2 regions of the Microbacterium proteolyticum genome follow, and region 2 is predicted to be linked to the other one. Evidence: predicted binding sites of a transcription regulator. Region 2 holds the regulator's gene; the other holds the start of a gene.

Region 1 (14,992 bases), 1.2 Mb from region 2:
GCGAGGCGGGCGCGCCGATCAAGCAGATCGAGAACCAGTCCTCGGGCATCATCCCCGTGATGAAGCTCCTCGAAGACAGCTTCAGCTACGCCAACCAGCTCGGTGCGCGCCAGGGCGCCGGTGCGGTGTACCTCAACGCGCACCACCCCGACATCCTGCGCTTCCTCGACACCAAGCGTGAGAACGCCGACGAGAAGATCCGCATCAAGACGCTCTCGCTCGGTGTCGTCATCCCCGACGTCACGTTCGAGCTCGCCAAGAACGGCGAGGACATGTACCTCTTCTCGCCGTACGACGTCGAGAAGGTCTACGGCAAGCCGTTCGGCGACATCTCGGTCACCGAGAAGTACCGCGAGATGGTCGATGACCCGCGCATCAAGAAGACGAAGATCAACGCGCGCGAGTTCTTCCAGACCCTCGCCGAGATCCAGTTCGAGTCGGGCTACCCGTACATCATGTTCGAGGACACGGTGAACAAGGCGAACCCCATCGCCGGTCGCATCAACATGTCGAACCTGTGCTCGGAGATCCTGCAGGTCAACACCCCGACCACGTACAACGAAGACCTCTCGTATGACACCATCGGCAAGGACATCAGCTGCAACCTCGGCTCGATGAACATCGCCCTGGCGATGGACGGCGGCGACCTGGGCCTCACGGTCGAGACGGCGATCCGCGCCCTCACCGCCGTCAGCGTCCAGAGCCACATCGCCTCGGTGCGCTCGATCGAAGACGGCAACGACCGTTCGCACGCCATCGGCCTCGGTCAGATGAACCTGCACGGCTACCTCGCTCGCGAGCACGTCCACTACGGCTCCGAAGAGGGCACCGACTTCACGAACATCTACTTCTACACCGTGCTGTTCCACGCGCTGCGGGCCTCGAACCGCCTCGCGATCGAGCGCGGCACGGCCTTCGACGGCTTCGAGAACTCGACCTATGCGTCGGGGGAGTTCTTCGACAAGTACACCGACCAGGTGTGGGAGCCGCAGACGGCCAAGACGAAGGAGCTCTTCGCCGGCGTGCAGATCCCCACGCAGGACGACTGGCGCGAGCTGAAGGCATCCGTCCAGCAGCACGGCATCTACAACCAGAACCTCCAGGCCGTGCCGCCGACCGGTTCGATCTCGTACATCAACAACTCCACGAGCTCGATCCACCCGATCGCGTCGAAGATCGAGATCCGCAAGGAAGGCAAGCTCGGTCGCGTCTACTACCCGGCGCCGTTCATGACGAACGACAACCTGGAGTACTACCAGGATGCCTACGAGATCGGCTACGAGAAGGTCATCGACACGTACGCCGCCGCCACGCAGCACGTGGACCAGGGCCTGTCGCTGACGCTGTTCTTCAAGGACACCGTCACCACCCGCGACATCAACAAGGCCCAGATCTACGCGTGGAAGAAGGGCATCAAGACGATCTACTACATCCGCCTCCGTCAGCTGGCGCTCGAGGGCACCGACATGACCGAGTGCGTCTCGTGCATGCTCTGATCCGCTGATCACGATTTCTTATTGAGGACACCATGGCTGAGAAGCTGCAGCTGCTGAACCACGTTCAGGCCATCAACTGGAACCGCATCCAGGACGAGAAGGACCTCGAGGTCTGGAACCGTCTCGTCAACAACTTCTGGCTGCCCGAGAAGGTGCCGCTGTCCAACGACATCCAGTCGTGGAACACGCTGACGCCCGACGAGCAGACGCTGACGATGCGGGTCTTCACGGGCCTGACGCTGCTCGACACGATCCAGGGCACCGTGGGCGCGGTCTCGCTCATCCCCGACGCGATCACACCCCACGAGGAGGCGGTGTACACCAACATCGCGTTCATGGAGTCGGTGCACGCCAAGAGCTACTCGTCGATCTTCTCGACGCTGTGCTCGACGAAGGAGATCGACGAGGCGTTCCGCTGGTCGACCGAGAACGAGTTCCTTCAGAAGAAGGCGCACATCGTCATGGACTACTACCGTGGCGACGACCCGCTCAAGCGCAAGGTCGCCTCCACGCTCCTGGAGTCGTTCCTGTTCTACTCGGGCTTCTACCTGCCGATGCACTGGTCGAGCCGCGCGAAGCTCACCAACACCGCCGACCTGATCCGCCTCATCATCCGTGACGAGGCCGTGCACGGCTACTACATCGGCTACAAGTTCCAGCGCGGTCTGGAGCAGGTCGACGAGGCGCGTCGCGAAGAGATCAAGGACTACACGTTCTCGCTGCTGTACGAGCTGTACGACAACGAGGTGCACTACACGCAGAGCCTGTACGACTCGGTGGGCCTCAGCGAAGACGTGAAGAAGTTCCTCCACTACAACGCCAACAAGGCGCTGATGAACCTCGGCTACGAGGCGATGTTCCCGGCGTCGGTGACGAACGTGAACCCGGCGATCCTGTCGGCCCTGTCGCCCAACGCCGACGAGAACCACGACTTCTTCTCGGGTTCGGGTTCGTCGTACGTCATCGGCAAGGCCGAGGCGACGGAAGACGACGACTGGGACTTCTGATCCGGTCATGACGAAGGGCCCCGCGCGAGTGATCGCGTGGGGCCCTTCGTCGTATCGAGGTTCAGGTCAGATCGACCGTCTCCGACCCCGCGTTCGCCTTCACCGAGGCGATGCCGTTCTGCGCGGATGCCTTCGACTCGTAGGCCTCGCTCGATGCGATGACCTGCCCGTTCGAGGCCTTCAGCCGGAAGCGGTACTTGCCCGCCTTGTCGGTGTACAGCTCGTACTTGCCTGCCATGGTTCCTCCCCCGTTGGAGTTCCTGCGAACGAGGACATCATGGCGCTGACGGACGCCTGGCGCAACGAGCTTTTCAGCCCACCCACTCCCGCGCCTCGAGCCGCCCCAGCAGCACCTCGACGGCCGATCCCTCCATGCCGCGCACCCACCGCTGCGTCGACGACGCGCGTGACGACACGGTGCGTCCGCGCTCGCCGCCTGCGAGCCGCACCTCCACCTGCCCCGCGGCGACGCTCACCCCGCGCAGCACGCCCGCCGCGACCATCGCGGCGAGCGGGTCGTGCAGCGCGCAGCGGCGGTCGGGGAAGACGCGGCCCTCGTAGAAGTCGAGGTAGGCCGGCAGCATCGCGGCCAGCGCCTGGGGCACGGCGCCCGGGATCGCTTCGAGGCGCACGAGGTCGGTGGCATCCAGGGTTTGGGTCATCGTGACGTCGAGGGGGACGAGGGTGGTGTCCCAGTCCTGCGCGAAGACGACCGCGGCCGATTCGGGGTCGTTGTGGATGTTCGCCTCGGCCCACGCCGTCACGTTGCCGGAGTGGGCGAACGCTCCGCCCATGACGACGAGCCGGTCGAACGCGGCGACGCCGGGCGTCTCGGCGTAGGCGGCGAGGTTCGTCAGCGGACCGAGGGCCAGGACGGTGAGGTCCGGATGCCGTGCGGCCAGGTGGTCGATCAGCTCGACGGCGGCGCGGGTGTCGGGGGAGCGGTCGGCGGCGGCCCACGCGATCCCGCCGACGCCGTCTTCGCCGTGCACGTGCGGCGCCCCGCCGGCGTAGTCGCGCCCGCGGAAGTGGTGCGCACCGACGGCGACGGGGATGTCGTGGACCCCGGCGAGATCGAATAGCGTCAGGGTGTTGGCGGCGCCGCGGGCGGCATCCGTGTTCCCGGAGACGGTCGTGACGCCGACGATCTCGACCGCGGGCTCGGCCAGCAGGTACGCGAGGGCGAGGGCGTCGTCGATGCCGGTGTCGCAATCGACGAGGATCGGGCGGCGGCTCACGCGGGCACCCCGTAGGTATCGAGGAGACCAAGCGCGGGTTGTGACGCGTCGTCCGCGACGGCGGCGGCTCCGACGGCGCACGCTCGTGCGAGCGCGAGGTCCTGAGCGTCGCCGCGCAGCAGACCGACGACCAAGGCCGCGCAGAACGCGTCGCCGGCGCCGACGGTGTTGCGGACGGTGGTCGAAACCCCCGGTGCGGATGCCACGAGCTCGCCGTGGCGGTACAGCCGTGCGCCCTCGGCTCCGAGCGTCACGCACAGGAGGGGAGCGTCGTGCACCGCGGGGAGCTGGGCGTACTCCGTCTCGTTCACGATCACCAGGTCGGCCCGCTCGAGCACGCCCTCGGGGAGCGGACGCGCGGGAGCGGCGTTGAGGGCGAAGAACCCGGCGGCTTCCGCGGCTGCGGAGATCACGGCGTCCGACACCTCCAACTGCGCGAGCACGGCGGAACCGGGCTCGATCCCGAGGGCGTCGGCGTCGATCGCGGCGTTCGCGCCGGCGCACACGACGATCGAGTTCTCGCCGGTGGCATCCACGACGATCAGGGCGGTGCCCGTGGCGGCGTCGGACGTCTGCACGGTCGACGCGTCGACACCGACGGATGCCAGCTGCTCGCGCACTCCGCGTCCATCGAGGTCGTCGCCCACGGCGCCCACCAGGCGCACCGCGGCTCCGAGGCGCGCGGCTGCGACGGCCTGGTTCGCGCCCTTGCCGCCAGGTCCGCGCTGGAGGACCCCGTCGGCCACGGTCTCGCCGGGGCCGGGTGCGCGCTGAACGCGCGCGGTGAGGTCGACGTTGATCGCGCCGACGACGGTCAGGGCGACGGGGGTGGGTCCCGGCATCCGGGTCTCCTTCGGGGTCAGGCGGTCGAGCGACGCCGCAGCGCGGCCGAAACGATCGCGACGATCGTGCCGACCGCCACGCCGATCACGGTCTCGAGCACGCGGTCACGCAGCAGCATGTCGGGCGTGGCGGGGGAGGCGAGCGAGATCATGAGGAGCGCGAGCGGTGTGATGAACACCATCGCGATGCCGTAGTTGCGGCCGACGAACAGCTCGGCGCCCACCTGCATCGCCACGGCCACGACGAGAATCGCCCACGGGGGCAGCTGCAGCGCCAGCAAGCCCGCGGCAATCAGGACGCCGACGAGGGTGCCGACGAGCCGCTGGGTTCCGCGGATGAGCCGCGCGGTCACGTGGGCGCCCCCGACCGCGGCCACGGCGCCGACCATCGCCCAGTACCAGTGCGTCCCGATGAGCAGGACGCCCGCGATCCCGGCAAGGAGCGCAGCCACCCCGACCGTCGCGGTCATCTCCCACGCGACAGCGCCGATCGGCGGGGATATCCGCTTCGGGCGTCGCCACGACCCGCGTCGCGCGAGCACGAACGCCGTCGTCACGAGCAGGCTCCACACCACGCTGCTCACCCCGACCAGCAGCACCATGCCGAACGTCGCCGCCGTCGCCGGGAAGCTCGCGCACGCTCCCGCGGCGAACACCGTGAAGAGCGCGCCGGGCGGATGCCACTGCGCCCGGTACGCGAAGAGCGTCACGGCCGCGGCGAGCAGGGCGACGACGACCACGCTCGCGAGCGGAGGAGCCGACAGCCCCGACAGCAGCGTCCCGAGCAGCATCGAGAGCACGAGGATGCCGCCCGCGGTGGCCTGCATCCGCACGCGCGTCCGCGGCGGGTCGAGGCGCCCGTACAGCGCCGCGAAAGCCCCGAACGAGGCGTAGACGCTGAGGTCCAGTCGGCCGATCAGCAGCAGCACGAGCAGGGGGACGCCGACGCTCAGGGCGGCACGGGCTGCGACGCGGTGATCCCCGCGGTGCGGGCCGATGCGGATGACCCCGGTCCACACGCGTCCCCGGGATTCCGCCACCCGACCAGCCTACGCGGCGGGGGCGGAGGTCAAGGCCCTGGCATCCGTCCGCCGCTGTGGTGGGGTGGAGCCATGGATGCCGACCGCGACCTGCCGCCCATCGATCCCGGCCCCGAGCCCGACACGTCCACCGCGGCCCAGGGTGAGAAGTCGGATCCGACGCTGGACCACGACGACGAACCGATCGAGTGAGTGCGGGCTGCCTCGACGTCGAACAGTGCGGCGGGTGCGCGCCGGGGCCTTTCCGTAGGGTGGGAAGCCCCGCACCCGAACGAGGAGAGACGTGTTCCGCACGCCCCTGACCCTGTTTCGCACACTCGCGATCGCCGAGGCCATCTCGTGGACCCTGCTGATCGCTGGTCTCATCCTCCGCGCCACCGCCGACCTGTCGATCGCGGTGACGATCGGAGGTGGCATCCACGGGTTCGTCTTCCTCGCGTACGGGGCGACCGCGGTGCTCGTCGCGCTGAATCAGCGTTGGGGCGTCGGGCCGGCGGCTGTCGCGATCGTCAGCGCCGTGATCCCGTACGCCACCGTGCCGACCGAGCTGTGGCTGCACCGCACCGGACGGCTGCGCGGAGCGTGGCGGCTCGACGCGGGCGACGACCCGCGCGACCAGCGGCCTCTCGACCGGCTGCTGCGGTTCTTCCTGCGGCGGCCCTGGGTGCTCGGCATCCTGATCGCGGTCGTCGTCGCGCTCATCTTCGCCGTGCTGCTGGTCGTCGGCCCGCCGGGTGGCAAGAGCTGAGGGATTGTCGCGGCGGCAGTGGCTGCTGCTGCCGGCTGCTGCCGGACCATGTCCCAGTTGCGGTGGTTCTGGGCTGCGGAGACCGACGGTTTGTGGGACGCGCGCCGTCGGAAGTGGGACGAGGGGTGTCGCGGGCGCCGCTGAGGTGCTGCGGCGGTGGGACCGTGTCCCCGTTTCGGTGGTTCTGGGCTGCGGAGACCGACGGTTTGTGGGACGCGCGCCGTCGGAAGTGGGACGAGAGGCCTGAGGGTCAGCGCCGCGTCGAGACGGTGACCGTGAACTTGCGGTCGCGCGCGACCTGACGGGTCGGACCGACGAGGCGCTCGAGCGCGGGACGGTACTGCAGCGCGGAGTTCCACACGACCCACAGCTCTCCGCCGGGCGCGAGCACGCGCGCCGCGTCGGCGAACATCCGCGGCGCGACGCCCTCGGTGATCGCACCTCCGGTGTGGAACGGCGGGTTCAGCGCGATGAGCGACGCGCTCGCGTCGGGCCGCGAAGCGAGCAGGTCGTCGCGCACGACCTCGACCCGGTCGGCGACCCCGTTGGCCGCGGCCGTCGCGCGGGCGGACGCCGCCGCGATCGCGGACTGATCCGTGGCGATGACCCGGACCGACGGATGCCGCAGCGTCCACGCCGCGGCCACGACGCCGGTGCCGCAGGCGAAGTCGATCGCGCCGTCGACGGGGTCGGGGAGGTGCGCGAGGAGGAGGCGCGTGCCGATGTCGATCGACGCTCCGGCGAAGACGCCGCCGAAGGCGCGCACCTCGAGGCCGTCGACGGTCGCGGCCTCCGGCTGCGGCTCGGCGCCGTCATGCGGACCGCGGGCGACGAGCACGCGCGACTTCTGCCGCGCGTGCGTGACGTCGACGCGCGTGAAGTGCTCGCGCAGCACGTCGTTCATCGTGGGCGTCATGTACTTCAGCCGCCCGCCGGCGAACACCACGACGTCGGGGTGCGCGTACGCGGCGATGAGCCCGGCGATGTCGTGGAGCGCGCGCAGGGCGCGGGGGAGACGGAGCAGGACGACGCGCGCGTCGCGGACGAGCTCGGCATCCAGGTCGTGGTGCGTGAAGGTTCCGTCGAGCCCGGCGCGGTCGGCGTTGGCGGACAGCGCCTGCTCACCGGTCAGGGCGTCCTGATGAACGCGGATGCCACGCGCCCCGGGCGCGGCTGCGCCGAGGGTGAGGGCGCCGTACGCATCGTCGATGACGACGAGTCCGCCGTCGGGGATGTCCGCCCGCGCGGCGGCGGATTCGTCGAGGATCAGGCGGTCGGCGGCATCCACCGCCACCAGATCGGGACCCTCGAGGTCGGGCCAGCGGCGCAGGTCGTCGAGAGAGAAGGGCGCCGAGGCGTCGTGGGCGGCGATTACCGGGTGCCGAAGTGGAAGGGCAGCGCCAGCGACGCGGCGACCAGCAGGATGCCGAGGGCGAAGACCAGCGCGGGGACGGCGGTCGAGAACGACAGACCGAACAGCAGCATGCCGCCGACGAACAGGATGAGCGAGACGATGAACATAGGGGATCCCTTCGGTCGCTCCAGGCTATCGTGCCGCGTCGGGCGTCCGGTGCGCCGGGGTCGGCGTCTCGCGGAGAGCCGCGTGCGTCCAGAGCGTGCTCCCGGCCACCGCGGCCGGCATCACCGCGACCGCGCCCAGCGGGACGAGGAAGCACAGCTGCGTCGCGACACCGAAGCCGAGGGCCCGCGCGCGGTTCTCGCGCAGCACCGCCCGGCGTGCCCGGCGATCCAGCCCCCGGGCGGAAAGGGCGCGGGAAGTCAGCTCGTCGGCGAGGAGCCAGCCGGTGAGCAGCACGCCGACGACGAACCCGAGGACCCCGCCGACGAAGGGGATGAGGCCGAGGAGCCATGCGGCGAGCGCCGCGAACGCGCCGCGCACGATGAGGCGCACCGCGTCTCCGGCGGCGCGCCAGAAGCCGTAGTCGGCATCCGGGACCTTGCCGGTGGCGGTGAGCTCGGTGGCGCGCCAGATGCGGTCGTAGAAGGGTTCGCCGACCGCGAGGGTGACGGCGGTGAACGACACGATCGCGAGGAACGCGGCCGCCCCGAAGGAGGCGACGGCGATCGCGGTGCGCAGGACGGTGGCCCACAGCGGATCCCAGGTGTTCGCGAAGGGGGTCCAGTCGTCCACGACCTCGCCGAGGAGGATGCCCCAGCCGACGAGCGCCGCGCCGAAGACGAGGCCGACGAGGAAGCCGGGGATGAGGCCGAGCGCCATCGCACCGGGGGAGCGGCGCCACTGGCCGAGGCCGCGGAGGAGCATCCGGGCGCCCTGGAGGAACTCGCGCATCCGGGCATTCTCGCAGAGGTGCCGGGGAACGTCGGGGGCCGCTGTCAAGATGTGCGCATGCGCATCCGCACCACTTCGACTCAGCGCACCTACCGGTACGTGCGCCTGACGATCCTCGCGGCGACGCTGCTGCTGGCCGTCGCGGTCGCGGTGGAGCAGATCACGGGCGGGTCGTTGCCGTCGCTCAGCGCGGCGTACTACACCCCGGCGGGACCGATGTTCGTGGCGGGGCTCTTCGTGGTGGCGGCGGCGTTCGTCGCGCTCTCGGGGCACAGCGTCGAACAGGGGCTGCTCGACGTCGCCGCGGTCCTGGCGCTCGTGATTGCGGTCGTCCCCACGACCGTCGAGGCCGAGGCGTGTGGGGAGGCCGTGCGGTGCGTCCCGCCCGCGGTCCTCCCCGCCATGCTCAACAACGGCGTGAGCGTGGCATCCGTGGTGCTCGTCGGGGTGGTCGCGGGGGTCGTGCTGTCGATCGTGCAGGGGACGATGTCGCGCGGGGCCGCCCTCACCGCGGCGGCGGTGGGGGTCGTGGTCCTGGGGCTCGGGACGTGCGCGCTCGTCGCACCCGGAGCGTTCCTCCTCTTCGCGCACAACACCGCCGCGGTGGGCTTCTTCCTCCTCATCGGCGCGGTGGCCGCGATCGCGGCGTGGCGACCGCAACGCGCGCCGGAGCGCTTCCGTCCCGCGTACGCGGCGGTGGCACTCGGCATCCTGATCGCCCTCGCCGGGCTCGCCGCGGCGCTCGTGCTCGCCATCGCGGGAGGGGACGTCACGCGTCCCGTGCCGTGGGTGTTCCTGGGGGAGTCGCTGGCGCTCGTGCTGTTCGCGGTCTTCTGGCTGCTGCAGACGGCGGAGCTGTGGAACGAGCCCGATCCGCGGCTTCGCGCGTGAGGGGCAGGAGCCGGGAATATCCTCGGAGCCCGTCCGTTGAACTTGATACGCAGCCACTCAAGTCGCAAACTTGAGTCGACTCCACTCACGTATCACAGGAGACGGAATTGCCCGAAGATGTCACCCCCGGCGCCGGGGACAACGGTGCCCAGTCGTTCGACGAGTTCCTCGCGCGCTACCTCGCCGGTGAGCGGGCGCGCGCCGAGCGTTCGATCGACCTCAGCCGGTTCCTGAGCGCCCGCACGCAAGAGGCGCTCCAGGACGCCGGTCGCTACGCGCTCGCCCGCGGTCAGCACGAGCTCGACGCTCTGCACGTCCTGCACGTGCTCGTCGGGCAGTCGCCCGCGCGCGAAGCCGTCGCCCGACTCGGTGCCGACCCCGCCGCGATCGCCCGCGCCGCCGAGAGCCGCCTGCCGGCCGCCGGTCCCGCCGCCGACGTCGACGGCGCCGTCGTGGCGGGATCGGTCCAGCGCGCGCTGTTCCACGCCTTCCAGGTGGCCCGGGCCGCGGGATCCACGTACGTCGACCCCGACCACCTCTTCTTCGCGCTGGTGCTGGCGCAGGACGCCCCCGCCGGGCAGATCCTCGCGCAGGCCGGCGTCACCGCCGAGGCCCTGACCCAGGGCGTGCGCGAGACCGTCGTCGGCGGCGAGCAGACCGCGGCGCCGGAGGAGACGGCATCCACGACCCCGAACCTCGACCGCTTCGGCACCGACCTCACCGCGCTCGCCGCGGCCGGCCGCCTCGACCCCGTGATCGGACGCGCCGACGAGATCGAGCAGACCATCGAGATCCTCAGCCGCCGCACGAAGAACAACCCCGTGCTGATCGGTGAGGCCGGCGTCGGAAAGACCGCCGTCGTCGAGGGTCTCGCCCGCGCGATCGTCGCCGGAGAGGTGCCCGAGCAGCTCCGCGAGACGCGCGTGGTGTCGATCGACCTGGCCGCGATGCTCGCCGGCGCCCGCTACCGCGGCGACTTCGAAGAGCGTCTGACGCAGACGATGGACGAGATCGCCGCGCAGTCCGGCGCTCTCGTCGTCTTCATCGACGAGGTCCACACGATCGTGGGCGCCGGCGCCGGGGGCGAAGGGGCGATGGATGCCGGGAGCATCCTGAAGCCGCGCCTCGCCCGGGGCGAGCTGCACCTGATCGGGGCGACGACGCTCAAGGAGTACCGCACGATCGAGAAGGACCCCGCCCTCGAACGGCGCCTGCAGCCCGTGCGCGTCGGCGAGCCGTCGATCACGGATGCCGTCGAGATCCTGCGGGGTCTGCGCTCCGCGTACGAGGAGCACCACGCCGTGACCTACACGGACGCTGCCCTCCGCGCCGCGGTGGAGCTCGGCGACCGCTACCTGCCCGATCGCGTGCTGCCCGACAAGGCCATCGACCTCATCGACCAGGCAGGGGCGCGGCTGCGCCTGCGCCTCGGCGTCACCGTCGACACCACCGCGCTGGTGGAGCGTCTGGCGACCCTCGAGGCCGACAAGAACGCCGCCGTCTCGGCCGAGCACTACGAGGAGGCCTCGCGCATCCGCGACGAGATCGCCGCGGTGCAGGAGCGGTTGGCGTCCGCGACGTCCGCCCCGCGCCCCGACGCGGTGGTCGACGAGCCCGAAATCGCCGCGGTGATCAGCCGGTCGACCGGCATCCCGGTCTCGCGCCTGACCGCGGGTGAGCGCGGACGTCTCGCCGAGCTCGAGACCGAGCTGCACGCCCGAGTGATCGGCCAGGATGCCGCGGTCACGGCGGTCGCCAAGGCCGTGCGCCGGAACCGCACCGGGATGGGCGACGAGAACCGACCGGTCGGATCTTTCCTGTTCCTCGGACCCACGGGTGTCGGCAAGACCGAACTGGCGAAGGCCCTGGCCGGCTCGCTGTTCGACGACGACGCCTCGGTCATCCGCTTCGACATGAGCGAGTTCGGCGAACGGCACACCGTGTCGCGGCTCATCGGTGCCCCTCCGGGATACGTCGGCTACGACGAGGCCGGGCAGCTCACCGAGCGCGTACGCCGGAACCCGTACTCCGTCGTGCTGTTCGACGAGATCGAGAAGGCCCACCCCGACGTCTTCACGCTGCTGCTGCAGGTGCTCGACGACGGGCGCCTGACCGACGGCCAGGGGCGCACGGTCGACTTCCGCAACACCGTCATCGTGATGACGTCAAACCTCGGCAGCGAGTACCTGGCATCCCGTTCGGGAGCCATCGGATTCACCACCGCCGGACGCGACTTCGCCGACGACGACCTGCGCGACCGGGTCATGGGCAAGCTCCGCGAGGCGATGCGGCCCGAGTTCCTCAACCGCATCGACGACATCGTGATGTTCCGCAAGCTCGAGAAGGCGCAGCTGCGCGACATCGTCCGCCTGCTGCTGGAGCGCACGTCGAAGCGGCTCGCATCGCGCGAAGTCACCATCGAGGTGACGGATGCCGCCGTCGACCGGCTCGCCGACGTCGGGTACGAGCCCGAGTACGGCGCGCGGCCGCTCCGCCGGGTCATCCAGCGTGAGATCGACGACCGCATCGCCGACCTGTTCGTCGCCGGTGACCTGGCCGACGGGGGAGCGGTGTCCGTGGATGCCACGGCATCCGGCTTCGTCGTGCGGGCCGCCGTGGAGGCGCTCGCCGCGTAAGGCCGGCGTCGGGCCCTCGGAACTCTCGGGTTCCGGGGGCCCTCGTCGTGCCGGGGTCGGCCTTGGTGCGTGCCGGATGCGTGCCGGACTCCGGAGTTTCGTGGCACTTTCGGCCCCTGGCCGCGGCGTGGAAGCTGCGGCGCCGAGTTTCTCCGGAGTTCGGCACGCGCCGGGACGGGTGCCCTGAGCGCCCGCGTTGCCGCGCCCCTGCCAGATGTCGGTGGGGCACGGCAGAGTAGGGGCATGAGTCGTATCGGCACGATCTTCAGCCCCTACCCGCACCCGCCCGAGGAACTGCGCGAGGCCGCGCGGGTCGCCGAGGGCGAGGGGGTGCCCGAGCTGTGGCTGTGGGAGGACTGCTTCCGCTCGTCGGCGTGGGCCGCCGCGACCGCCGCGCTCGCCGCCACCGACCACCTGCGCGTGGGCGTGGGCATCGCGCCGTTCCCGCTCCGCAACGTGGCGGCGTCCGCGATGGAGGTCGCCACGATCGAGCGCATGTTCCCCGGACGACTTCTGCCCGGCTTCGGCCACGGCGTGCAGGACTGGATGCGGCAGGTCGGGGCGAAGGCCGCCTCGCCGCTGACCCTCATGCAGGAGCAGCTGCCGGCCCTCCGTGGGCTCCTGGCCGGCGACACCGTCAGCGCCGAAGGCCGGTACGTGCGGCTGCGCGACGTGGCGCTCGACTGGCCGCCGGTGGTCGCGCCCCGGGTGTACGCCGCGGCAGAGGGGCCCAAGACGCTGCACCTCGCCGGGGCGGTGGCCGACGGCGTCATCCTCGACAGCCGGCACACGGTCGATGAGATCGCCGAGGCCGTCCGCACGGTCCGCGCCGGGTGGGCCGAGGCGGGGCGCGACGGCAGTCCCGACATCGTGGCCTACGTCCTCACCGCGTTCGGGCCGGGTGCGGCCGAGCGCGTCGGCGCCGTGCTGAAAGACCGACCGGATGCCGCCGACCGGGCACTCGCGGGATCCGTCGGCGACGTCGCCGAGGGCGTCGCGCGCTTCCAGGCCGCCGGTGTCGACGACGTCGTCCTGCTGCCGACCGACGACGTCGATCTGCACGTGTTCTTCTCGGCCGTCGGACAGGTCGCCGTCGAGGTGCCCGCCGCGGGGGGCGTCTCGTGAGCCGCGGTGTCGTCTCGATCGGTCTCGCCGGCTCGCTCGGACCCGACGCCGTCGCCGGGATCGCGCCCGCCGTCGAGGCCGCGGGGTTCCACACCCTCTGGATCAACGACACCCCCGACGGCGATGCACTCGCGGCGCTCGCCGCGGCCGCCCGCGTCACGAAGACGCTCCGCCTGGCCACGGGCGTCGTGCCCGTGGACCGTCGATCCGCCACCGAGATCGCCGCGGAGGTGGCATCCCTCGCGCTCCCGCGGGACCGGCTGACCCTCGGCATCGGCTCGGGCATGGCGAAGGAGGGCGCCCTCGCCCGCGTGCGCGAGGCGATCGCGGTGCTACACGGAGCGGGGATCCCGCGGGTTCTCGTCGGCGCACTCGGACCCAAGATGCGCCGTCTCGGTGCCGACGAGGCTGAGGGCGTGCTGCTGAACTGGGTGCCGCCCACCGAGGCCGCAGCCCAGGCCGAGGCGCTCGGGCCCGACGCGTATGTCGCGGTGTACGTGCGCACGGCGATCGTCGACGCTGCGCGAGCCAGGCTCGACGCCGAGACCGCGCGGTACGCGTCGTTCCCGAACTACGCCGCGAATTTCGCCCGGATGGGGGTGGATGCCGCCGACACGACGATCCGCGACGCCAGCGAGCTCGCGGGAGCACTCGAGGCGTACACCGCCGCGGTCGACGAGGTGGTGCTGCGGGCGATCGTCCCCGACGACACCGTCGAGGCCTACATCGACTTCGTGCGGCGCACGGGGCCGACGCAGGCGAGTGCGAGCGTGAGCGCATGATCCCCTCGCTGCCCGGTCTCCCGTCGCTGCACTGGACGGGTGCCGACGGTGAGGCGTCCGTCGACGACGCGTCCGGCGCCCTCACGCTGCGGGCGGCTCGCGGCGTCGACTGGACCAATGACTCCACGGGAGGTCCGTGGCAACACGCCGCGACGGCGCTCGCCTTCCCCGCTCCGGAGGGGGACTTCGTCCTCTCCGCGCGGGTGCGCGTCCTCGGCGCGCGCTCGACGTTCGATGCGGGAGCGCTCGCGCTGTGGTCTGGTGTCGATCGTTGGGCGAAGCTCTGCAACGAGAACTCCCCACAGGGGGAGCCGATGGTCGTCAGTGTCGTGACCAACGGCTTCTCCGACGATGCGAACGGGCCCCTCATCCCCGGGGATGCCGTGTTCCTCCGGATCGCTCGCGTGGGCGCCGCCTACGCGTTCCACTTCTCGGTCGACGGAGCGGCGTGGCACTTCGTCCGACTGTTCCGCCTGGACGCCGACCCGTCGAGCATCTCGCTGGGATTTCTCGCCCAGGCGCCGATGGGGGACGACGCGACGGCGGTGTTCGACGGCATCGACTTCGCGCGTCGATCGCTGACCGACCTTCGAGATCTCACGTGAGCCCGACCGCACGCCGCACCGCGCCGGTGGCAGACTGACCGGATGCCACGACGTCGAGGTGCCCCCGTCCGTTCCGTCGCGCGCGGTGCGCTGGCCGCCCTGCTCATCGCCGCGGGAGTCAGCCACGTGACCTGGGGGCGTCGCGGATACCGCATCGTCGTCCCGGACTGGGCGACGCGGGTGCTGCACACCGACAAGGACGCGATCGTGGTGGCATCCGGGGCGGCCGAGGTGCTGCTCGGCGTCGGGCTCGTCGCGCTGCCCCGGGAAC
Region 2 (14,992 bases):
GACTGGATGTGCACCACGTCGGGCTTCACGTCGTCGAGCACCCGTCGGGCGTAGTGCTTCGCCCGCCACGGCAGGACGAACGTCAGCCAGTCGTGCGGCAGGAAGCGCCACGACGGAAGACGGTGCATGGTCATCGGTTCGCCCTCGATGACCTCGGTGAACACACCGGTGTTGCGGTGCCCGTCGCTCGGCGCCATGACGTGGACGTCGTGTCCGCGCGCCACGAGACCGGCGGCGAGCCGCTCGGCGAAGCGCGCCGCGCCGTTGACGTGCGGGAGGAAGGTGTCGGCGCCGATCAGGACCCTGAGCGGGCGGTCGGGCGAGGGTGAGGGGGCGGGCGTCGCAGGAGTGGTCACGGGTGGTGAGGCCTATCTGTGCGGCGGAACGGGTCGCACGGTGCGGTGCATGCGCGTCACAACTGTACCCGAGCGGTTTTGGAGGACCCCGGATGCCGCCCGCGCGCGGGGCCCGTCGGCTGTCCACACGCTCCCGTTCCGCGCTCCTTTCGTTTGGGGCGGGTTCCTCCGTTTGGGGCGCGGGAATCTCGCCCCAAACGGCAGAACGCGCCCCAAACGCTGCGGGCGGCGTCAGCCGCGCGCGGCGCTCGGGTCGAGCACGGGCGCGCCGTCGTCGGCCGCGCTCTCGAACTGCGACTGGTAGAGGCGCCAGTAAGCGCCGTGCGCGGAGATCAGTTCGTCGTGCGATCCCTGCTCGACGATGTCGCCGTGCTCCATCACGAGGATGAGGTCGGCGTCGCGGATGGTCGACAGGCGGTGCGCGATGACGAACGATGTGCGCCCCTCCCGGAGGGCCGCCATCGCCTGCTGCAGCAGCAGCTCCGTTCGCGTGTCGACCGACGACGTCGCCTCGTCGAGGATCAGCACGGACGGCCGCGCGACGAACGCGCGCGCGATCGTGATGAGCTGCTTCTCGCCGGCGGAGACGTTCGCGGCATCCTCGTCGAGGACCGTGTCGTACCCCTCGGGCAGGGAGTGGACGAACTGGTCGACGCGCGTCGCGACGGCGGCCTCGACGATCTCTTCGTCGGTGGCCGACTCGCGTCCGTACCGGATGTTGTCGCGGATCGTGCCGGCGAACAGCCACGGGTCCTGCAGCACCATGCCGGTGCGCGAACGCACGTCGTCGCGGCGGAGGTCGGCGATGTCCTGCCCGTCGAGGAGGATGCGGCCTCCGTCGAGCTCGTAGAACCGCATGATGAGGTTGACGAGCGTGGTCTTGCCCGCGCCGGTCGGCCCGACGATCGCCACCGTCTGGCCGGGCTCGACGCGGAACGACAGGTCGCGGATGAGCGGCCGGTCGGGCGTGTACGAGAACCGCACCGACTGGAACTCGATGACACCGCGGCCCTCGACATGGGCCGGGGCGTCGTCGGCATCCGGGTCCTGCTCTTCGGCGTCGAGGAGCGCGAACACGCGCTCGGCCGAAGCGGTGCCCGACTGCACGACGGCGGCCATGCCGCCCAGCTGCGACAGCGGCTGGGTGAACTGCTGCGAGTACTGGATGAAGGCCTGCACGTCGCCGAGGCGGATCTGTCCGCCGGCGACCATCAGGCCGCCCAGCACCGCGATGCCCACGTAGGTGAGGTTCCCGACGAACATCATGCCGGGCATGATCATGCCGGAGAGGAACTGCGCCTTGAAGCTCGCCTCGAACAGCTCGTCGTTCTCGACCTCGAACTTCTCGCGCGCGTCCTTCTCGCGGCCGTACACCTTCACGAGCGCGTGGCCCGAGAACGACTCCTCGATGCGGGCGTTCAGGCGGCCGACCTTCTTCCACTGCTCGCCGAAGGCCTTCTGCGACTGGGGTCCGATGACGCCGAAGATCACCGCCATGAGCGGCAGCGAGACGAGGGCGACGAGGGCCAGCTGCCACGAGATGCTGAACATCATGATGAGCACGCCGACCACCGTCAGCACCGAGGTGAGGGCGCTAGAGAGCGATTGCTGCATCGTCTGCGTGATGTTGTCGATGTCGTTGGTCACGCGCGAGATGAGCTCGCCGCGCTGCACCTTGTCGAAGTACGACAGCGGCAGGCGGTTGATCTTGGCCTCGACGTCTTCGCGCAGGCGCCACATGGTGCGCACCATGATCACGTTGATGACGTAGCCCTGGATCCAGGACAGCAGCGACGAGCCGACGTAGATCGCGAGGACGGTGACGATGACGACGCGCAGCGCGTCGAAGTCGACCCCGGCCCCGACCTGGAAGTTGTCCATGGCGGAGACGATGTTGGCGACGTCGCCCTGCCCGGCGGAGCGGAGCGCGTCGACGACGGTGTCCTTCGGGGTGCCCTCGGGGAAGCCCTGGGCCAGGGACTTCGAGACGACGCCCTCGAAGATGATGTTCGTGGCGTTGCCCAGGACGCGCGGGGCGAGCACCGCGAGCACCACGCCGATCGCCCCGAGGAACGAGACGAAGGCGAAGGCCCACGCGTAGGGCCGCAGCAGACCGATGAGACGGCGGAAGCTCGGGCCGAAGGCCGCGGCCTTGCCCGGTGCGACGCTGTTCCAGTCGCCGGAACCCTGGCGGGCCTGCTCGGCGAGTTCGAGCTCGGCGCGTTCTTCCTCGGTGAGGGCGTCGGGCGTGCTCATGCTTCCACCCCCAGCTGCGATTCGACGATCTCGCGGTACGTGGCACTGGTCTGGAGCAGCTCGTCGTGGCTGCCGAGCCCGACCATCCGCCCGTCTTCGAGCACCACGATGCGGTCGGCTCCGGTGATCGTCGAGACGCGCTGCGCCACGACGATCTTCGTCACGTCCGGCAGTTCCTCCCACAGGGCTCTGCGCAATCGCGCGTCGGTGGTGAGGTCGAGGGCCGAGAAGGAGTCGTCGAAGACCAGGATGCGCGGGCGGTGCACGATCGCGCGGGCGATGGCCAGGCGCTGGCGCTGCCCGCCGGACACGTTCGTGCCGCCCTGGGCGATGCGGGCTTCGAGGCCGCCCTCCATCTCTTGAACGAAGTCGCGGCCCTGCGCGATCTCGAGCGCGCGCCACAACTCGTCATCGGTCGCCTCTTCTCGACCGAATCGCAGGTTCGAGGCGACCGTGCCGCTGAAGAGGAACGGACGCTGCGGCACGAGCCCGATGCCGCGCCACAGCTCGTCGAGGTCGGCCTCCCGCACGTCGACGCCGCCGACGCGCACGGCGCCGTCGGTTACGTCGAACAGGCGCGGGATGAGCGAGACGAGCGTCGTCTTCCCCGCTCCCGTCGATCCGACGATCGCGACGGTCTCGCCGGGAGCCGCGGTGAAGCTGATGCCCGAGACGACCGGCGCCTCGGCCCCCGGGTACGCGAACGCCACGTCGTCGAAGACGACCTCTCCCGGAGCGGGGAAGGCTGCGACGGGGTTCTCGGGACGACGGAGGGTGGAGTCGCTGTCGAGCACCTCGGTGATGCGCTCGGCCGAGACCGCGGCGCGCGGGATCATCACCGTCATGAAGCTGGCCATGAGCACGCCGCCGAGGATCTGGGCGACGTACTGGATGAAGGCGAAGAGCGTGCCGATCTCGACCCCGCCGGCGTCGACCTGGATGCCGCCGAACCAGATGACCCCGACCACGGTGACGTTCAGCAAGAGCATCGCGAGCGGGAACAGCAGGACGAAGAGCGAGCCGACCTTGCGACCCACGACGAGGATGTCGGTGTTCGCGCCGCGGAAGCGCTCTTCTTCGATGCGCTCGCGCACGAAAGCGCGGACCACGCGCACACCGGTGAGCTGCTCGCGCATGATGCGGTTCACCGCGTCGAGCTTGGTCTGGTAGCTCCGGAAGAGCGGCACCATCCGCGCGATGATCAGCGCGACCAGGACCAGCAGCACCGGCACCGCGACGCCGATCAGCCAGCTGAGGCCCACGTCTTGCTGCAGGGCCATGATGATGCCGCCGATCGCGAGGAGCGGGGCGCTGACGAGCATCGTCGCGCCCATCATCGCGAGCATCTGCACCTGCTGCACGTCGTTCGTGTTGCGCGTGATGAGCGACCCGGCACCGAACTGCGAGAGCTCCCGCTCCGAGAATCCGCTCACGCACTCGAAGACGTCGCGACGGATGTCGCGCCCGGCGGCCATCGCCGCACGCGCGGCGAAGTACGTGGCGATGACGGATGCCGTGATCTGCCCGAGCGAGATGACGAGCATGATCGCGCCGCGCGACCAGATGTATCCGGTGTCGCCCTGGGCGACGCCGAGGTTGATGATGTCGGCGTTCAGGCGGGGCAGGTACAGCGTCGCGACGGCGGACGCGGCCTGGAACGCCAGGATGGCGACGAGGAGCCAGCGGTATCTCGAGAGATACCGAATGAGGAGCTTTCCGAGCACGACGTTCTCCGGGAGTCCGATCGGGGCGGCACGACCACCGCGGATCAAGAGTGGCACGAACCTCCGACATCGCGGGAGCGCTTCCGCCGTCGGCGTACGACGACCCCGGCATCGTGGCATCCGGACTCGTAGGCTGGAGCCATGCCCCGACTCCAGGCAGACGCCCCCACCGACCTCTGGGTGCCCGTCACCGGCTCGCTCGGGCTGCGCGGCAGACGCCATCGCAAGGCCGCGATCCGGATGCTGCTGACGCAGGCGAACCGCGCGGTCGGCGCGACCGAGCGCCCGGGCAGCGGGCTTTTCGCCTGGGTGGCGAGTCAGGCCGCGCCGCTCCTCATGCGCCGCGCGGCCGGCCGCGTGCTGGTGTGGGTGTGGCGCAGCGACCCCGACCTGCTCGTCGTCATGGCGCAGTTGCAGGAGGCGACGTCGCAGCTGCGCGCCGCGCGCGCGATGATGCCCATGGAGTACGACGACACCGAGTCGTTCCCCAACCCGCACCTCGGGGTCGGCGAGAAGCTCGCGATGCCGCTTCCCACCGATACGCGCACGCCTCCCTTCGCGACCTACACGTGGGACACGGGCGCGCACTTCGTCACGGTCACCGCCGTGTGCGCCGACCGCGAGCGGTTCGGCACCGTGATCGCGGCCGTCGACGACGTCGCGCGGACGCTCCGGGTCGTGGACGACCTGCGCGTGGGCGAGTCGGCCACGGTGCTGCGGCTCGGTCCGGCCTGACGACGCGACCCCGCTCGACGGTGCGGACCGCGGGCCCTCACCGGTCGGGGTGCGCGAGATCGACCGCGTCGTCGGGCTGAACCCGACGCCGGTCGTGCGCGTGGGCGACGCGCTCGCTCGCCCACGACGAGATCGTCGCGACGATGAGACCGACGAGCACCACTCCCCCGGCCATGAGCACGACGGCGGCGAGTCGACCGACGACCGTGACGGGCGCGTAGTCGCCGTAACCGACCGTGGTCACGGTGCACACGGCCCACCACAGGGCGTCGCCGAACGTGCGGATGTTCGCCCCCGGGGCGTGCCGTTCGGTCTGGAGCACCACGAGGGCGACCTGCCAGATGAGCAGCAGCACGCTGCCGAGACCGTAGATGATCAGCTGCGCGCGCACCGAACTGCCGGCCGTGCGGGTGAAGCTCGTCAGCCGGGTCAGGGCACCCAGCAGCCGCACCGGCCGGAGGATCGGCACGAACACCACGGCGAGATCGAGCAGATGGGCCCGGAACCACACACCCCGCGGCCGCGCCCACAGCAGGCGCACAAGGTAGTCGCCGGCGAAGACGACCTGCACCGCGAGCATGAACGTGAAGGTGACGCCCTCCCAGCGCCCTCGGATGTCGCCGATCACCTGCGCGGTGTAGACGACCACCCACAGCAGGGCGAGGCCGGTGAGCGGCCAGTAGGTCCACGCCTCCCACCGCCGCGTCGCGGCGCTCTCGCCGCGTCGGCCCACCGGGGGAGGAACGGTTGCGAGCGTCATGTTCGCACTCTAGGACCGGCGATCACGCGCTGGCGAGGAGCGCCGGGCGCGGCCCCACAGAACGCGAGCGCCGCGAGCGGCCGCTGCGACACCTGTCGGAGGAGATCGCCGTGTGCCGGAGCCCGATCGGTGGAAGGGTGGAGGCATCCCTCGCCCGTGCATCACCCGGAGGACACGACATGGATGCCGAACGCCGCCGCATCGGCTTCCTTCTGTTCGACGGGGTGAAGGCGTTGGACTTCGTCGGCCCGGCCGAGGTGTTCTCCGAGGCGAATCTCGCGACCGAGGCGTACGAGATCCTGTTCTTCTCGCCCACCGGCGAAGGCGTCGAGGCGTTCATGGGGCTGCGCCTGGGCGTCGATGGCGCGGCCGCGGACAGCGGGCCGCTCGACACGGTGATCATCCCGGGCAGCGAGCTGGCCCCCGCCGTCTTCGACGACCCCGAGTTGCGCGCGGCGATCCTGTCGCTCTCGCAGAGATCGCGGCGGGTCGCCTCGATCTGCAGCGGCGCGTTCGGACTGGCGGCGACGGGCCTGCTCGACGGCTTCCCCGCGACCACGCACTGGAAGTTCGCCGACATGCTCGCCGACCGGTATCCGCTCGTCGCGGTGGACTCGGAGCGCATCTACACGCGGCAGGGCGACATCTACACGTCGGCGGGCGTTGCCGCCGGGATCGACCTCGCGCTCGCCCTGCTCGAGGAGGATCTCGGCACCGACGTCGCGCGCAGCGTCGCGCAGCACCTGCTGGTGTACATGCGCCGCTCGGCGGGGCAGTCGCAGTTCTCCGCGGCGCTGAAGCTCCCGGCTCCGCGGACGCCCCTCGCGCAGGCGGTGGCCGAGTACGTCTCGAACGATCCGACCCGGCCGACGACCGTGACCGGACTGGCCGCGCACGTGAACGTCAGCCCGCGGCATCTCACCCGTGTCATCCGCGAAGAACTCGGCGTCACGCCGAGCGCCTACATCGCGACGCTGCGGCTCGAGCTCGCCGTGAACCAGCTCGAGAACGGGCGTACGGTCGCCGAGTCCGCCGCGGCGGCGGGATTCTCGTCCGCCGCCGCGCTCCGCCGCGCGTTCGTGGACCGGTATCGGACGACACCGTCGGCGTATCAGCGGCGGTTCCGCGCATCGAGCGTCACGGACGCACCGTCCCCCGTGGAGGACGACCTCCCGTCCCCCGCCTGACCCGGGGTCAGAGCGCCTGCCGCCGGGGCACCCCGGACGCGAGGGACGGGGATGCCACGTACTCGGCATCCCCCTCGTCCTCCGCCCGCGCGCGGGCGACGAGATCGCGAAGAGCGGCGACGCCCGGGGTGCGCGGTTCTGCGAAGAAGACCGTGACGGTGTAGCCGGAGGTGCCGGGGACGGCGAGGGTCTCGCTGTGGAGGCGCACCCAGCCGTGCGGCTCGATGTGCACCATCGGCCGTGAGCTGCGGTGCGGGCGGATCTCGCACCGGCTCCAGATCGCCGCGAAGCGCGGGTCGCTCGCCGACAGCCCCGCCACGAGCTCCCGCAGGCGCGGGCTCCGGGGGTCGGCGTAGTACCGCAGCGCGGCGGCGAGCGTCTCGGCCGTCCGACGCCAGTCCGGCTCGGAGTGCGGGTCGGGGAAATGCTCGAACACCGAGACCAGGAGGTTGGAACCGATGCGCAGCTGGTCGGGTGCGAGCAACCGCCCCGGGGCGTTCACGGCGACGACGTCGAGGGTGCCGTTGAGGGCGTAGGCGGGGGTGTCGGCGTACAGGTCGACGAGCATCGCCACGCCCTCCGGGAGGTCGTCCTCCTCGGCCGACGGTGGGCCGTCGCCGGAAAGATCGGCGATGCGGTGGAGATACTCCTCGCCGGGGCCGTCGAGGAGCAGCGCACGGCCGAGCGCCGAGAGCACCTGCCGTGATGGCTGGTGACCGCGGCCCTGCTCGAGCCGCAGGTAGTAGTCGCTGCTGATGCCGGCGAGGTCTGCCACCTCGGTGCGCCGCAGGCCCCGCACGCGTCGGCGCGGCTCCCGCGCGATCCCCACCCGCTCGGGCGTCAACGACTCGCGGCGGTCGCGAAGGAACGCGGCCAACGGCCCCGCGGTGTCGTTCACATCAGCCTCCGGCGAGTAGTGGAATGCTCCCTCCAATTCTCCGTGGGAGCGGTTCCTCCCGTGCTGCACGAACGGACAGGAGTACGTCGCAACCGGACGAGTGCATTGAGAGCCCCCGGGGGCGACGGGATAGCGTTGCCTCATGGGTCGGCCTCGGCAGTACGACGAGCAGAATCTGCTCGATACGGCGCAGGAGCTGTTCTGGACGCGCGGATACGACCGGACCTCGCTCGAGGAGGTCGCCCGTGCATCCGGCGTCGGCACGAGCAGCCTCTACGCGCGCTACGGCAGCAAGCTCGGACTCTTCCTCCGCGTCTTCGGCCGCTACTGCGCGGCTCGCGTCGAGCTCGCCTCCGGCGGTCCGGCGGGACCCAGCGCCGACCTCGAAGCCGCCGCCTCGGAGTACCTCGACCGCGTCGTCTCCGACTGCCTCTCCTACGCGGACCGACGTGGATGCCTCATGCTCAACAGCATCGCCGAGCTCGGCGACCGGTTCCCCGAGGTCCTCGCGGTGGCGGACGCCGCGATCGACGAGATGGAGTCCGCGCTCACCGCACGGCTGTGCGAGACCGCTGACGCCCACCACATCGCCCTCTCGCCCGCAGACGCACGGCGCGCGGCCGAGACCACGGTGCTCGCCTCCCAGGGCATCGTGCAGCTCAGCCGCCTGCGTGTGCCGCCGCGGCGGTTGCGCGAGCTCGCGGCGCGTTCGTCGCGGCTGGTCGCACGCCCGGCCTGACGCCCGGGTGCCCGGGCCCGTCCGCAGCTTCGCCCGCGCCCGGCGGGGTCGGCGCCCGGGCCGTCGGTTCTACGCCAACAGACGCTCCGCGGTGCGCTCGCGCGGCAGCGGCACCGGCGTCACCGCGGCCGGCTCCTCGCGGCGCAGCTCCTCGTCCCACAGCCGCAGGAGCTTGAGGGTCAGGTGCAGCGTGCTCCGCTGCAGGCCGTCGGCCAGGGCCTCGCGGACGGCCTCCGGCATCTGCTCGAGCCGGTAGTACAGCGTCGTGCGGTGGATGTGCAGGCGCTGGCAGGCGACGGAGGCGCGCCCCGCGGCATCCAGGTACGCCTCGACGGTGTCGCGCTGCGTCGAGTCTTCCGCGGACGCGAGGACGAACGCCGCCGGGCACGCCTGCACGAGGAGCGAGCGCGAGCGGGGCAGCGTCTGCACGAGCGCCCAGCCGCCGAGGTCCTCGGCGCGCACCGAGGTCACCTGCTCGGGGAGGGTCGCGCGCAGGTGCGCGGAGCGGATCGCGCGCGAAACCGCGTCATCCACGTCGCCGTCGTCGGGCGACCCCGCCGCCAGCGCGAACCCCCGGGCGGTCATGCCCTGCGCGGCGGCCTCGGCATCCACCGCCCTGTTCCGGGCGTCGAGGTCGAGGGTGCGGGATGCCACGAAGATCGCGGCTCCTCGGTGGGCGCCGACGAACTGCACGGCACCGTGGAGGACGGTCGCCAGGCGGCGCCCGAACGCGACGATGCCCAGTTCCGGTGCCGGGTCGAGCACCACGGCGAGCAGCTCGATGCCGTCGGCGCGGCCGTCGATCCAGCGGCGGGAACGGAGCTCCCACAGCGCATCCCGACGCACGCTCGAGTCGTCGTCGATGAGGTTCGCGAACACGCGGTCGCGGCGCGCCGCGGGACTCGCGCCGGAGGCCATCTCGAGGAGGTGCACCGCGGCGTCGACCACGGCCCACTCGCGCGGCGAGAGGTCGGCACGCGCCGTTCCGCCGATGCGCAGCGCACCACCGCCGAACGCGATGTCGGCGTCGGCATCCGCGGGCTCATCGGCGCGGCGGAGGGTCACGCGTCGACCGAGGGCGTGGGACAACTGATCGATGATCTGCGGCGGGTGCATCGTGCGGCTCCTCACGTGCGGTCCGGGGTGGGTACGGCCCACGGTACGGACGCCCGCCGCGACGCGCGTGGCCCTCTGAGACCCACGGTGGAACGACGACGGCGCGCCCCGGGTGGGAGCGCGCCGTCGGATGCGGAGAACCGATCACTCCTGGATGAACGCCAGGATGTCGGGGTTGATCACGTCGGCGTGCGTCGTGAGCATGCCGTGCGGGTAGCCCTCGTAGATCTTGAGGGTCGAGTTCTGCAGCAGCTCGTGCTGCAGGAGCGCGGCGGCCTTGTACGGCACGACCTGGTCATCGTCGCCCTGGAGCACGAGCACCGGGACCGTGATGGCCTTGAGGTCCTCGGTCTGGTCGGTCTCGGAGAACGCCTTGATGCCGAGGTAGTGGGCCTGCGCGCTGCCGGTCATCCCCTGGCGCCACCAGTTGTCGATGACGGGCTGCGAGGCGGTGACGCCCTCACGGTTGAAGCCGTAGAAGGGGCCGGATGCCACGGCCTCGAAGAACTCCGCACGGTTGGCGGCGAGCGCCTCGCGGAACCCGTCGAACACCGACAGCGGGGTGCCCTCGGGGTTGGTGTCGCTCTGCAGCATGATCGGCGGCACGGCGGCGACGAGCACGGCCTTGGCGACGCGACCCTGCGGCTCGCCGTACTGCGCGACGTAGCGGGCGACCTGGCCGCCACCGGTCGAGTGACCGATGTGGATGGCGTTGTGCAGGTCGAGGTGCTCGACGACGGCGCTGACGTCGCTGGCGTAGTGGTCCATGTCGTGGCCGGTGCCGATCTGCGACGAGCGGCCGTGACCGCGGCGGTCGCTGGCGATGACGCGGTAGCCCTTGTCGAGGAAGTACAGCAGCTGGGCGTCCCAGTCGTCGGACGACAGCGGCCATCCGTGGTGGAAGACGAGGGGCTGGGCGTCGGTGCTGCCCCAGTCCTTGTAGAAGATCTCGGCACCGTCGGTCGTGGTCACAAATGGCATGTCAGCCTCCGCTCGGATGTTCGACGAGCGCCCTCCGGGGGTGTGTTCCGGGGCGTCGCCGGTGAACACGCCTCACTGTAGGAGGGGGTGGGGGAACCGGCATCCGACAATCGTCCGAGAAACGTCCGACCGGCGGCGAGGTGCGGGTCACGCGTCGCCGCGCACCCTCAGCGCGTCCCGGCGCGTCGGCCGTCAGTCCTCGTCGTCGAGCAACCCGCCCGGGCGCCAGAGCACCACGTCGGTCGCCCGCCGCACGCGCGCCCCGTGGCGCAGCGTCACCACCGAACCCGTGGCCCCCGCGGCGAAGACCCGCGCGCCCGGACGCGATTGGCGCTCGGCCATCAGCTGACGCTCCAGGTCGGTGACGCGCCGCGCGAGTTCGTGCACCCGCTCCTCGAGCGCCAGGAGACGCGCGATCGCGGGGAGACTCATCCCCTCGCTCGACAGGCGCGCGACCTCGCGCAACTGCTGCACGTGACGGCTGGAGTACCGCCGCGATCCACCCTGCGTGCGGGCGGGCACGACCAGGCCGAGCCGGTCGTACTGCCGCAGCGTCTGCGGGTGCATGTTCGACAGCTCGGCGGCCACGGCGATCGCGAAGATCGGCGCATCCTCATCGAGTTCCTTGTCGGACACGGCCTCTCCTCTCTCGTGGATCGCGTGCTCCTGGCATCCGATTGTGGCGGATGCCAGGAGCACGGCGTCACTGACGCGCCTTGGCCATCAGGTCGGCGCGGGGATTCTCTTTCGGTTCGAGCGCGTGGAAGCGCTCGAGGGCCTCGCGGGCTTCGTCGCTGAGGTGCTGCGGAACGGCCACCTGGACTTCGGCGAGCAGGTCGCCGGTGCCCTTGGACGAATGGATGCCGCGCCCCTTGACGCGCAAGACGCGTCCGGAGGGGGTGCCCGGTGCGACACGCAGCCGCACGGGCTCTCCCCCGAGGGTGGGCACCTCGATCGTGGCGCCGAGGGCCGCCTCGGTGAAGGTCACGGGGACCGTCAGCCGCAGGTTGAGCCCCTCGCGCGAGAACACCGGGTGGGGTCGGACCGCGACCGTCACGACGATGTCGCCGTTCTCGCCGCCGTCCGGAGACGGACGGCCGCGACCGCGCAGTCGGATCTTCTGGCCGTCGGCGACCCCCGCGGGGATCTTCACCTTGAACGGGACACCGTCCTCGCCCTGCAGGGTGATCGTCTCGCCCTTGGCGGCGGTGACGAAGTCGAGCGTCGTCCGGGCGGTGACGTCGGCTCCGCGCTGCGGTCCACCGAAGCCGCGGTAGCCGCCCGTGGTCTGACCGAACCGGCCGGAGCCGAAGCCGCCGCCCTGCTGGTCGAACATCGAGAAGAAGTCCTCGAAGCCACCGCCGGGAGCGGACGCGCTTCCGCGCTGCTGACCGAACCGGCTGAAGACGTCGTCGAAACCGCCGCCCCCGCCGGCCCCGGGTGCCGAGAAGCGCGCCCCCGAGCCCATGGCCCGGATCTGGTCGTACTCCTCGCGCTGCTCGGGGTCGTTGAGCACCGCGTAGGCCTCGCTGATCTCCTTGAACTTCGCCTCGGCCTTGGCATCACCCGGGTTCGAGTCGGGGTGGTACTGGCGCGCGAGCTTGCGGTACGTCTTCTTCAGATCGGCAGCGCTCACGCCCTTGTCGACACCGAGGACCTTGTAGAAGTCCTTGTCGAACCAGTCCTGACTCGCCATGTGTCCTCCTACTCGACCGGCACGGCGACGACGACCTTGGCCGGTCGCAGCTCGACGGAGCCGAGGCGGTACCCCACCTCGACGACCTCGAGCACCGTGGCCTGGGTCACGCCCGGGGTGGGCGCTTGGAAGATCGCCTCGTGCTGCTGCGGGTCGAAGGGCTCGCCGGCGGTGCCGTACGAGACCACGCCGAGTCGCTCGGCCACGGCCCGCACCTTGTCGCCGATCGCCGCGAAGGGCGTGCCCTCGACGAGGTCGCCGTGCTTCTCGGCGCGGTCGAGGTCGTCCATGACGGGCAGGAGGCCCTTCACGGCCTCGCCCTTCGCGCGTTCGATCTCGCGCTCGCGCTGCTCCTCGGTGCGCCGACGGTAGTTGGCGTACTCGGCCTGCAGGCGCTTGAGGTCGATCAGGAGCGAGGCCTCCTTGTCGGAGGACGCCCCCTCTGCGGCGGCCTCGGGGGTCTGCTCGGCGCCGAGGATGTCCTCGATCGTGAGGCCCTCGGCATCCGGGGTCTGCTCGCCCGACGGCGCGGGGCCGGAGGTGTTCTCCTCCGGCCCCGTCGTCTCGTCAGGACCGGCGCCCGAGCCCTGGGGCTGTTCGTCGTCCTTGTGTGCCATCAGTTCTGTCGCTTACTTCTTCTCGTCGGTCTCGTCGTCGACGACTTCGGCGTCGATGACGTCTTCCTCGGGGTTCGGCGTCTCACCGTTGCCGGGCTGGCCGACGTTCGGGTCGGCCTGCTCACCCTGGGCCTGCGACGACGCGTAGATCGCCTCGCCGAGCTTGCCCTGGCTCGCGTTGAGCTTGTCGAACGCGGTCTTGACCGCGTCGTCGTCGTCACCGGCGAGCGCCGTCTTGAGGGCGTCGACGTCGGCCTGGACGTCGGTCTTGACCTCTTCGGGCAGCTTGTCCTCGTTGTCCTTGATCAGCTTCTCGATCGAGTACGACAGGGTCTCGGCCTGGTTGCGGGTCTCGGCGGACTCGCGGCGCTTCTTGTCCTCCGCCGCGTTCTCCTCGGCCTCGCGGACCATGCGCTCGATGTCCTCCTTGGGCAGCGACGAGCCGCCCGTGATGGTCATCGACTGCTCCTTGCCCGTGCCCTTGTCCTTCGCGGACACGTGCACGATGCCGTTGGCGTCGATGTCGAAGGTGACCTCGACCTGCGGGATGCCACGGGGAGCCGGGGCGATGCCGGTGAGCTCGAAGGTGCCCAGCGGCTTGTTGTCGCGCGTGAACTCGCGCTCGCCCTGGAAGACCTGGATCGCGACCGACGGCTGGTTGTCGTCGGCGGTGGTGAAGGTCTCGCTGCGCTTGGTCGGGATGGCCGTGTTGCGCTCGATGAGCTTGGTCATGATGCCGCCCTTGGTCTCGATACCGAGGCTCAGGGGGGTGACGTCGATGAGCAGCACGTCCTTGCGCTCGCCCTTGAGGACACCGGCCTGGAGCGCTGCGCCCACGGCCACGACCTCGTCGGGGTTGACGCCCTTGTTCGCGTCGCGACCGGTCTCCTTCTTCACCAGCTCGGCGACCGCGGGCATGCGGGTCGAGCCACCGACGAGCACGACGTGCGCGATGTCGTCGACCTTCACGCCGGCCTCGCGGATGACGTCCGAGAAGGGCTTGCGGGTGCGGTCGAGGAGGTCCTTGGTGAGGTCCTCGAACTTCGCGCGGGTGAGCGTCTCGGACAGCGACACGGGGCCCGAGTCGGTCAGCGAGAGGTAGGGCAGGTTGATGGAGGTCGAGGTCGAGCTCGACAGCTCCTTCTTGGCCTGCTCCGCGGCCTCCTTGAGGCGCTGGAGGGCGATCTTGTCGCCCGAGACGTCGACACCGGTGGTGTCCTTGAACTGCTTGATGAGGTAGTCGACGACGCGCTGGTCCCAGTCGTCTCCACCGAGGCGGTTGTCACCGGCGGTGGCGCGCACCTGGATGGTCGAGAAGTCGTCGTCTTTGCCCACCTCGAGCAGCGACACGTCGAACGTTCCACCACCGAGGTCGAAGACGAGGATGAGCTCGTCCTCCTTGCCCTTGTCGAGGCCGTACGCGAGAGCGGCGGCGGTGGGCTCGTTGATGATGCGCAGGACGTTCAGGCCCGCGATCTCGCCGGCCTCCTTCGTCGCCTGACGCTCGGCGTCGTTGAAGTACGCGGGCACCGTGATGACGGCATCCGCGACGCTGTCGCCCAGGTACTCCTCGGCGTCGCGCTTGAGCTTCTGGAGGATGCGCGCGGAGATCTCCTGCGGCGTCCACTTCTTGCCGTCGACGTCGAACGTCCAGTTCGTGCCCATGTGGCGCTTGACGGACGAGACCGTGCGGTCGACGTTGGTGACGGCCTGGCGCTTGGCGGTCTCGCCGACGAGCACCTCGCCGTCCTTGGTGAAAGCGACGACCGAGGGGGTCGTGCGGAAGCCTTCGGCGTTGGCGATGACCTTCGGCTCGCCACCCTCGAGCACGCTCACGACGGAGTTGGTCGTCCCGAGGTCGATTCCCACTGCACGTGGCATATGTGTCTCCTTGATCATGAGTCGGGCGGATGCCACGACTCGGGGT

What was found. The regulator HspR, encoded in region 2, represses chaperone genes until heat shock. The targets are predictions, from matches to a motif close to AAGTTGAGTCNNNNNGACTCAACTT.
Region 1: the regulator HspR is predicted to act here: its motif matches at 9,641-9,665, upstream of P8R59_RS17615 (ATP-dependent Clp protease ATP-binding subunit).

Annotation. Positions count from the first base shown of each region.
Region 1 is NZ_CP121274.1:3,507,252-3,522,243, reverse strand. Features, by position in the region: gene nrdE (class 1b ribonucleoside-diphosphate reductase subunit alpha) at 1-1,496, shown strand, start outside; gene nrdF (class 1b ribonucleoside-diphosphate reductase subunit beta) at 1,529-2,503, shown strand; gene P8R59_RS17660 (YegP family protein) at 2,565-2,741, opposite strand; gene P8R59_RS17655 (nucleoside hydrolase) at 2,815-3,741, opposite strand; gene P8R59_RS17650 (PfkB family carbohydrate kinase) at 3,738-4,583, opposite strand; gene P8R59_RS17645 (FUSC family protein) at 4,601-5,623, opposite strand; gene P8R59_RS17640 (DUF3817 domain-containing protein) at 5,907-6,371, shown strand; gene P8R59_RS17635 (class I SAM-dependent methyltransferase) at 6,622-7,668, opposite strand; gene P8R59_RS17630 (hypothetical protein) at 7,743-7,892, opposite strand; gene P8R59_RS17625 (EI24 domain-containing protein) at 7,918-8,682, opposite strand; gene P8R59_RS17620 (hypothetical protein) at 8,740-9,573, shown strand; gene P8R59_RS17615 (ATP-dependent Clp protease ATP-binding subunit) at 9,681-12,209, shown strand; gene P8R59_RS17610 (LLM class flavin-dependent oxidoreductase) at 12,453-13,334, shown strand; gene P8R59_RS17605 (LLM class flavin-dependent oxidoreductase) at 13,331-14,116, shown strand; gene P8R59_RS17600 (DUF1349 domain-containing protein) at 14,113-14,721, shown strand; gene P8R59_RS17595 (DoxX family protein) at 14,764-14,992, shown strand, end outside.
Region 2 is NZ_CP121274.1:847,365-862,356, forward strand. Features, by position in the region: gene P8R59_RS04750 (glycosyltransferase) at 1-356, opposite strand, end outside; gene P8R59_RS04755 (ABC transporter ATP-binding protein) at 588-2,612, opposite strand; gene P8R59_RS04760 (ABC transporter ATP-binding protein) at 2,609-4,336, opposite strand; gene P8R59_RS04765 (hypothetical protein) at 4,478-5,071, shown strand; gene P8R59_RS04770 (potassium channel family protein) at 5,109-5,831, opposite strand; gene P8R59_RS04775 (GlxA family transcriptional regulator) at 6,011-7,018, shown strand; gene P8R59_RS04780 (helix-turn-helix transcriptional regulator) at 7,026-7,916, opposite strand; gene P8R59_RS04785 (TetR/AcrR family transcriptional regulator) at 8,059-8,655, shown strand; gene P8R59_RS04790 (helix-turn-helix domain-containing protein) at 8,725-9,771, opposite strand; gene P8R59_RS04795 (alpha/beta fold hydrolase) at 9,916-10,752, opposite strand; gene P8R59_RS04800 (heat shock protein transcriptional repressor HspR) at 10,945-11,388, opposite strand; gene P8R59_RS04805 (DnaJ C-terminal domain-containing protein) at 11,456-12,448, opposite strand; gene grpE (nucleotide exchange factor GrpE) at 12,457-13,065, opposite strand; gene dnaK (molecular chaperone DnaK) at 13,078-14,946, opposite strand.